DNA from 2 places in the Pseudochelatococcus sp. G4_1912 genome. Region 1 is predicted to be linked to the other one. Evidence: riboswitches for the same ligand, from Rfam matches in the RefSeq annotation. Region 1 holds a riboswitch; the other holds the start of a gene.
What was found. Region 1 has a riboswitch for thiamine pyrophosphate ahead of thiO (glycine oxidase ThiO). Riboswitches for the same ligand answer to the same signal wherever they lie in the genome.

Region 2: linked by a shared signal. The riboswitch ahead of thiC (phosphomethylpyrimidine synthase ThiC) and the one ahead of thiO (glycine oxidase ThiO) in region 1 are both predicted to bind thiamine pyrophosphate.

The regions. Positions count from the first base shown of each region.
Region 1 is NZ_JAZDRL010000002.1:1,228,234-1,232,804, forward strand. Features, by position in the region: gene nagZ (beta-N-acetylhexosaminidase) at 1-257, shown strand, start outside; gene VRZ32_RS12870 (segregation and condensation protein A) at 282-1,109, shown strand; gene scpB (SMC-Scp complex subunit ScpB) at 1,109-1,723, shown strand; TPP riboswitch at 1,803-1,900, shown strand; gene thiO (glycine oxidase ThiO) at 1,902-3,035, shown strand; gene thiS (sulfur carrier protein ThiS) at 3,040-3,252, shown strand; gene VRZ32_RS12890 (thiazole synthase) at 3,258-4,043, shown strand; gene VRZ32_RS12895 (thiamine phosphate synthase) at 4,040-4,571, shown strand, end outside.
Region 2 is NZ_JAZDRL010000001.1:576,792-581,362, forward strand. Features, by position in the region: gene prmC (peptide chain release factor N(5)-glutamine methyltransferase) at 1-461, shown strand, start outside; gene VRZ32_RS02730 (DUF4167 domain-containing protein) at 1,081-2,112, shown strand; TPP riboswitch at 2,277-2,469, shown strand; gene thiC (phosphomethylpyrimidine synthase ThiC) at 2,545-4,404, shown strand.

The DNA of each region.
Region 1 (4,571 bases):
CCTTGCAGGGCAGCATACCTATGCGCGCCAAAGCGGCGCTGGCGGCAGGATGTGATATCGCGCTGCATTGCAATGGTGATTTTGACGAGATGACTGCACTCATTCCTGAAGTTGCCGAGCTTTCAGGCAATGCGCTAAGGCGCGCCAATGCAGCCTTGCAACGCATCAATCATCCGCCTGAACCATTTGATCCTGTGGAAGGTCGGACGCGTCTTGAAACGGCGCTTGCGAATCTGGCCTCAACGATCAACGCTTGATATGAAGATCAAGGAGAGTAGGGCGTGTCAGCTGGGGCATATCTGCGGAAAGCCGATACGGATGGTTTCTTGCCCGCTGAACGCAGCGAGGCAGAGCCTGCACTTATTGTTGATGTTGATGGCTTTGAAGGTCCACTCGATCTTCTGCTAGAGCTTGCGCGACGCCAAAAGGTTGATCTAACACAGATCTCTATATTGGCATTGGTTGAGCAATACCTTTCATTTATCGATGCTGCCCGACAATTGCGTCTGGAGCTTGCTGCCGATTATCTTGTGATGGCAGCATGGCTTGCCTATTTGAAATCGCGCCTTCTATTGCCTAGCGCCATGCCGCCCGAGGTGCCAGAGGCTGGTGATCTGGCAACGATTCTGGCTCTTCGTCTGCGCAGGCTTGAAGCAATCCGAAGTGCAGCATCGAAGCTTGTTCAACGCCCCCAATTAGGCCGCGATGTCCTTGCACGTGGCGAGCCAGAGGAAATGGCAATCGTTGAGCGTCCCAAATGGGATGTAACTCTTTACGATTTGCTCTCTGCTTATACGACTAATCGCCAGCACCAAATGAATTCACGTGTGGTGCTGCACAAACGGCTTGTATGGTCACTGGTAGAAGCACGTGAGGCATTGCAACGCCTGATTGGTGATGCTGCAGATTGGGTTGCGTTGGATCCATATCTGGAGGCTTATATGGCCGAGCCTGAAATGCGCGCTACCGTGCGGGCCTCAGCCCTTTCGGCAATGCTCGAAATGGTGCGCGAGGGCAAGCTTGATATCTGTCAGGACGCTCCATTTGCACCGCTGATGATGCGCCGTCGCCGCTTGGATGTTGCAGAACCAATTCAAGGGGGTGCCTGATGAGCATCCATCGCCATGCATTGCGTGTGGTTGAGGCGATTCTGTTTGCCTCCCGAGAGCCGGTGGGGGAGGAGGAGCTCGCCTCCCGCATTCCCACGGGGATCGACCTTAAAGCCCTGCTGGCAACATTGCAGACGGAATATGCTGCACGTGGCGTTGTGCTGGTCAGGGTGGCGGGTAAATGGGCGTTTCGTACGGCTGCTGACCTTGCGCCCTCGCTGGTGCAGGAAGTGGAGGATCCGCGAAAGCTGTCGCGCGCCGCCATGGAAGTGCTGGCGATCATTGCATACCACCAGCCGGTGACGCGGGCCGAGATTGAAGAGATTCGCGGTGTGGCTACGTCACGCGGAACACTCGATACGCTGATGGAAACCAGCTGGATAAAGTTGCGTGGAAGACGTCGCACACCTGGCCGTCCCGTTACTTATGGCACAACGGCTGATTTCCTGTCTCATTTTGGCCTTGGCTCCATTGATGACCTTCCGGGCCTTGATGAGCTGAAGGGCACGGGATTTCTTGATGGGCAATTGCCGCTGGGCTTTTCGATGCCCATGCCGTCAGATGAAGATATTCTCGATGAGGATGAAGACATCCCCGATGATGATGCGGACTGACGAGCCGATCTGCATTCACTGCTTATGCAAATGCGGCAACTTCCACTTGCGAAAGACGACAAAAGATACGATGTTGCAGCATTAGGCACTGGGGTGCCGTGCGTTGGGCGCGGCTGAGAAATACCCATAGAACCTGTCTGGGTCATGCCAGCGTAGGGAGGCGCCGTTGGGATCGCAATTGTCTGACTCTATTATCATTATTGGCGCTGGCGTCATTGGGCTGTCTATAGCATGGCGTTTGGCAAGCCGAGGGGCGCGGGTTTCTGTTTATGATCGGGCCAAGGCAGGATCTGGCGCAAGCCATGCCGCTGCCGGAATGCTCGCCGCCTGCACAGAGATTGAGCCAGGCGAAGAATGGTTATTGCCACTCAATCGTGAGAGCCAGCGTCTCTGGCCCGCTTTTGCTGAAGAGCTTGAGCACGTCTCTGGCATGTCAATTGACCTTCGTCAGGAAGGCACGCTGCATGTAGCGTTGAATGCTGATGAGCATGCACGCTTACGTCATCATCTTGCTCTACAGGAAAAGATGGCACTTCCGGTGAACTGGCTTTCTGCCGCCGAGGTGAGAGCGCGAGAACCGCTCCTAGCGGGAGCCGCAGGCGGGATCTGGAGTCCGGAAGATCATCAGGTTGATAACCGCAAGCTCGCGCAGGCTTTACGCATTGCTGCACTCAAGGTCGGCGTTACATTACATGAAGAGACGCAGGTTGATCGCATCATCATTGAGGATGGTTACGCAACTGCTGTTGAGATAGCGGGTGAACATCATAGTGCAACAACGATCGTGCTTGCTGCGGGGGCGTGGTCGCGGGGGATTTGTGGCCTTACACCTGATATCCGTCCGCCGGTTCGCCCCATTAAAGGGCAGATGCTTGCGCTTGGGATGGAGGCGGATAATCCACTCATTCGCCATGTAATCTGGGCTTCGGGCATTTATCTTGTTCCGCGCCTGGATGGCCGGTTGATTGTGGGCGCCACAGTTGAAGAGCGCGGTTTCGATGAGTGCCTCACAGCAGGTGGGATGCTTTCCCTCTTGCAAAACGCATGGCGTGCGCTGCCTGGTATCGAAGAATTGCCGTTGATTGAAACATGGACTGGATTTCGCCCTGGTAGCCGTGATGATGCGCCAATTTTAGGGCCGTCGGCGGTGCCGGGGCTTGTTTATGCAACAGGTCATCATCGCAACGGTATTCTGCAAACGCCAGTAACCGCCGATGCCATCACACGCTTAATTTTGGACGGGCAGCGGGATGAAATTTCATTGCCATTTGATGCCAGCCGTTTTCGTCCAGCAGCGATAAGCCGAGGATAGTTTGATGAGTGAAATCGAAGTGCGTGTAAATGGTCTGCCAGAGGTATTGATGGAGGCAACTATGGCTGCGCTTTTAGCGCGCCATGATATCGCTCCTGATACGAAAGGCGTTGCTATCGCATTGAATGGAACAATGCTACCGCGTGCAGAATGGATTGATACGAAACTCAATGCCAATGATCGCATTGAAATTGTTCACGCAAGACAGGGTGGTTAAGCGCCATGACACGCTCTACACTGCATGATTCACTGGTTATCGCGGGCCGCACTTTTTCATCGCGGTTGTTTCTTGGCACGGCCGGTTATCCGAACCAGAAAGTCATGCTGGATGCTGTTCAGGCGAGTGGCACCGAGATGACGACCGCATCCATCCGGCGCATTGATCTTTCAGGAGCAGCTGAAAGCCTTGTGGATGTATTGGGCGATACGGTGCATTTTTTGCCTAACACTGCAGGTTGCCAAACGGCCCGCGATGCCGTGTTGACGGCTGAGCTTGCGCGCGAGGCCCTTGGTACGAATTGGGTCAAGGTCGAGGTCGTGGGTGACCGTGAGTTACTCTATCCCGATACAGAAGAGTTGCTGCGCGCAACGGCTGAGCTCGTGAGCAAGGGCTTTATCGTGCTGCCATATTGCACTGATGATCCGATCTCATGTCGTAAGCTGGCGGATGCAGGGGCAGCGGCTGTCATGCCGCTGGGTTCACCGATTGGTTCAGGGTTGGGGATCTCCAATCCGCACATGATTGAAATGATCTGCGCCCGCAGCTCTGTGCCTGTGGTTCTTGATGCGGGCATCGGCACGGCATCAGATGCGGCGCTGGCGATGGAGCTGGGATGCTCTGCAGTGCTGCTGAATACGGCTGTTTCCAAGGCCAATGATCCGGTCGCGATGGCCAGTGCTATGAAATATGCCGTCGAGGGTGGGCGATTGGCTTATCTTGCCGGACGAATCCCTAAACGCTGTAACGCAGAAGCATCCAGTCCGCAGCTGGGCTTGATCGAATCATGAGTGGCAAACTGCCACGCCCTCCCGTGCTTGTTGTGACGGACAGGCACCAGCTCGATGGTGGCATCGCAGCAATGGGGGCGATGGCAGATGCGGTTTTCGCGAGCGGCATAAGGTGGATCAGCCTGAGGGAGAAGGATCTTTCCGTTGAGGAGCAGATTGCGCTTGTTGTTGATTTCAAGCGCCGCGCTATCCCATATGGGGGGTGTGTAAGTGTGCATGGCTCACCAGAAATTGCAGTGTGCGCCGGTGCTGATGGCGTGCATTTGCCTGAGGGCGCTGACGCAGCTGCGGCACGTGCATTGCTTGGGGAGGGGGCGCTGATCGGTCAGTCAGCCCACTCCATTAATCAGGTAAAAGCTGCTGATCCACGATATCTTGATTATCTTATTGTTGGTCCCGCTTTTGTCACACAAAGCAAGCCAGGGTATGGGCCCGCACTTGGTGAAACCGGCCTGAAGGCTATGGTGAAGGGGGCATGTTTACCCGTTATTGCAATTGGTGGCATAGATCATTTTTCAGCGCCGATAT
Region 2 (4,571 bases), on a different contig from region 1:
CGGTGGCCTCTGAATTGCCGCAGGCAGAGGGTATCGCAATCGATCTCTCACCTGATGCCGCTAGAATGGCGCAGTACAATGCCTTACAAAATAATGTTAATGAGCGATTATCCGTTATCAATGGTTCATGGATAACCATGTTAGGAAATAGCACTGTAGATTTAATCCTGTCTAACCCACCTTATATCGAAACACTTGATATTGCAGGGCTGGCGACCGATGTGAAAGATCACGATCCGCATCTGGCCCTTGATGGTGGCGCAGATGGACTTGATCCCTATCGTGCAATTTTCGCTGATGCCCGGCGTGTTCTGCGTCCAGGTGGTTCTGTAATTGTGGAGTTTGGACAGGGGCAAGCGCCGATGGTTAGCGCAATCGCACAAAAAGAGGGATTATTGGTTGCTCCGCCAATTTTTGATCTTTCTGGTATAGAGCGCGTCATTGTTGCCACATTTGTGTGAAAGATTAAGATGCTCCAATAAGCAATCGCAGAAATAACTTGGCGTGACAGTGGGAAGACGCTAATGTCAAACCATGAATCAGGCTCTGCTGTCGACTGTGGGATTTAAAGTGCGTTTTCGCCTTTAGATATTGGGCAGATTTATTCACCTTTGTGAATCGAACGCATCTGCTAAACAGATGATTCCAGTAGATCTGGATGTTGTATGATCCTTCGGTTAACGACCTTTGTTTACCGTCTCACATGCTGGTTTTCAGCATGAGGTTATTGAGGGTTTGCCAACCTTTGCTTTTCGCTGTCGATCTCGTGGCGGATTACTTGATTGAGATGAATGCGATTTTCGTATGCAGCTCAGCTTTAAGCGGTGGAACATTTTTATCGCGTGCCGAAACTCGGTGTCGAGGAAAGAACAACGCTAATCATTAACCCGATTCTTCATCGACCAATATCGACGAAGAATCATTTTAACCATCCTTATAGCTGTCAGTTATGAGGTGAAAGCACCGGTCTGCGGTTTGGGGCATTAGCTGCCCTTCCCGAGCGAACCGGATGACAACGGGTACGATCCGTACCGCTTGGGGATGAGGTCCCCGCACAATATGGCTCCCAAAGAGATGTCGATGAGACCAGGTCAAAACAGGCGCATGCGCAACCGCACCCGGAAACCACCAAATCCGCTGACAAAGACATTTGAGTCCAATGGACCGGATGTGAAGGTCCGCGGTACAGCGCAGCATATTGCCGAGAAGTACGCACAGCTTTCACGCGATGCCCATGCTTCTGGCGATCCTGTTGCGGCGGAAAACTACCTCCAGCATGCGGAACATTACCTGCGCATCATTCTTGCAGCGCAGGCACAGTTTCCGCAAAGCACCGGCTTCCCACGTTCGTTTGACGATGATCAGGACGATGCCGGGGAAGATGGCGGACTTGATTACAGTGTGCAAAATTATGGCGCACCTCAACCTGAAGCACGCTTCCCTGCCTCTGACGACGATGGACAGCAGCCTGCTATGCAGCCCCGCGAACGCTATCCACGCAATAATGAGCGATATGAGCGCTCTGATCGGCAGGATCGGTTTGAACGCCCCGAAAGGCAAGACCGTTCTGAGCGTCAGGAACGTTTTGAACGTCCTGAAAGGCAGGATCGTCCCGAGCGTTTTGAGCGTCCAGAGCGCCAAGATCGTCAGGAACGCTTTGAACGTCCTGAAAGGCAGGATCGACCAGAACGTCAGGATCGTCGTGAGCGCTTTCGCCGTCGTCGCGATGAAATTGGCAGCTTTGGCCAGCATACTTCTTCAGATGATACCGGTGCAAACCGTCAACCGGCCTTGCCCGCATTTTTGACAACGCCCATCCGCATGCCATCAAGTGATGAGCAGCCAGCACGTCCGCTCACGCATGATCTGGATACAGGCAAGGTCGAGGCTCCACGCCAGGTTGAGCCCGTAGCGGTCAGCGCGCCAGATGCGAGTGATCTGGACAAACCCGCTCCACGGGCACGCCGTCGGCGCATCGTTGCTGACGACACAACTGGTCAAGCAGCTGCTGAAACGTCTGTCGAGACAACAGCTGGAGCAACGACAGTCCGTAAGCCTCGCACAACACGCGTTCGCCGCAAGAGTGTTGATGACGTGCCAGTTGGCGAGTGAAAGTTGCATCGGGGGATCTAATCTAAATTATTCAGATCCCCTTTTAACTATATGATATAATGCATTTATCCCTTCATATGCATGCGCTTCTGCGTGAAAGTATAGTGTTTAATGGCCAATTCACGGTTGGTGATTGACAAAACCACCAATCGGGCCGACATTGCCCCTATTCCGAGGGGGGCCCCGTGAGGGGGCTGAGATTCCGTTATGATCTCCCTGCCGCAGTGGCATCGAATTTCAAAGCGTGTTCCGTTTTGCTGTTTGGTTTGATGCTTTAATTTGGCAGAGGCGAGCGCCACGGTGACCCTTGAACCTGATCCGGGTTATACCGGCGGAGGGACGGGACAATGTTGGCGCTAATGCCTTATCTGCACTCAGCAACTTGTCAGCCGCTTCACGCCCGGATTCTCACTTTCCGGGAGGAGCATTGCTATGACAACCACATCCGATTCAACGCCCAAAATACGCGCTAAAACGACAGCCGCACCTGCTGCCGTTACGACAGGCCCCATTTTAGGATCGCGCAAGATTTATGCTAGTCCAGAGGGACGGCCTGATATCAATGTTCCCTTCAGGGAAATCGCGCTTGACCCCGCCTGCGGTGAAGAACCAGTGCGCGTGCAAGACACATCGGGGGCCTATACCGATACAGATGCTGTCATTAATCTGGAGCAAGGTCTGGCACCGATCCGTGCTTCTTGGCTTGCTAGCCGCGGCTTCGATAGAGTAGAGGCGCGTGCTGTCAAGCCTGAAGACAATGGCTTCTCAGGCGATGTCGCGCCCGAACGTCTTGTACCGGCCTGCCCTGCTGAACGCCCCGTACTCGCAGGGCGCGATGGCCAGTTGGTGACACAATATGAATTCGCTCGCGCGGGCATCATCACTGACGAGATGATTTACGTCGCCCATCGCGAAAACCTTGGTCGTCAAGCTATGGCGGAAGGCGCTGAAAAGCGTCGCGCTGATGGTGAGGATTTTGGAGCGGCTATTCCAACTTTCATTACACCGGAGTTTGTGCGTGAAGAAATCGCGCGTGGCCGTGCCATCATTCCCGCGAACATCAATCATCCAGAGCTTGAACCAACGATCATTGGCCGCAACTTCCTTGTGAAGGTCAACGCCAATATCGGCAATTCCGCAGTTACGTCCTCGGCAGCTGAAGAAGTCGAAAAGCTGGTTTGGGCCACACGCTGGGGTGCCGATACGGTGATGGACCTCTCAACGGGCCGCAATATCCATAATATCCGCGGCTGGATCATGCGTAACTCGCCGGTTCCGATTGGTACGGTGCCAATCTATCAGGCTCTTGAGAAGGTCGATGGCGAACCGGAAAAGCTCACTTGGGAAATTTTCCGCGATACGCTGATCGAACAGGCTGAGCAGGGCGTTGATTATTTCACGATCCATGCTGGCGTGCGCCTTGCGTACGTGCCGCTGACAGCAACACGCGTGACAGGTATCGTTTCACGCGGTGGTTCAATCATGGCGCGTTGGTGCCTGTCGCATCACCGCGAAAGCTTCCTCTACGAGCATTTTGGTGAAATCTGCGACATCATGCGCAAGTATGACGTATCGTTCTCGCTGGGCGATGGCCTACGTCCGGGATCGATTGCTGACGCTAATGATGCGGCCCAGTTTGCCGAGCTTGATACACTTGGTGAGCTAACGAAAATTGCCTGGGAAAAGGGCTGTCAGGTGATGATCGAAGGCCCCGGCCATGTGCCGATGCACAAGATCAAAGCCAACATGGACAAGCAGCTTGAAACCTGCGGTGAAGCCCCCTTCTATACGCTTGGGCCGTTGACGACTGATATCGCACCTGGATACGATCACATCACTTCGGCTATTGGCGCAGCAATGATTGGCTGGTTTGGCACCGCAATGCTCTGCTACGTGACACCGAAAGAGCATCTGGGTCTTCCAAACCGTGACGACGTCAAGACCGGCGTTATTACGTATCGCATTGCTGCCCACGCCGCTGATCTCGCCAAGGGACATCCAGCCGCCAAGTTGCGCGATGATGCACTGTCTCGGGCCCGGTTTGATTTCCGCTGGAATGATCAGTTCAACTTGTCGCTGGACCCCGACACTGCACGCGCTTTCCACGATGAAACCATGCCGAAGGAAGCCCATAAGGTGGCACATTTCTGCTCAATGTGTGGGCCGAAATTCTGCTCAATGCGCATCACCCAGGATCTTCGCATAGAGGCCGAGCGTCTCTCAGGGCTGACTGAAAAGGCACAAGAGTTTAAAGAAAGCGGTGCGCAGCTTTACGTGCCGGCAGCGGAGTAAACCGCACTGGCGGCAAGCCCCCGGAAGTGATCACCATAGGTGGCACCGTAAAATGGCAACGCGTAACTGCGTTGCTTACGGTGCCATTTTCTTTCATGAAGCTGTGATTCATTGGTGATAGAAGCGCATCTTTGACAATGAAAAGAGTTTTGAAGCGCACTTAACAA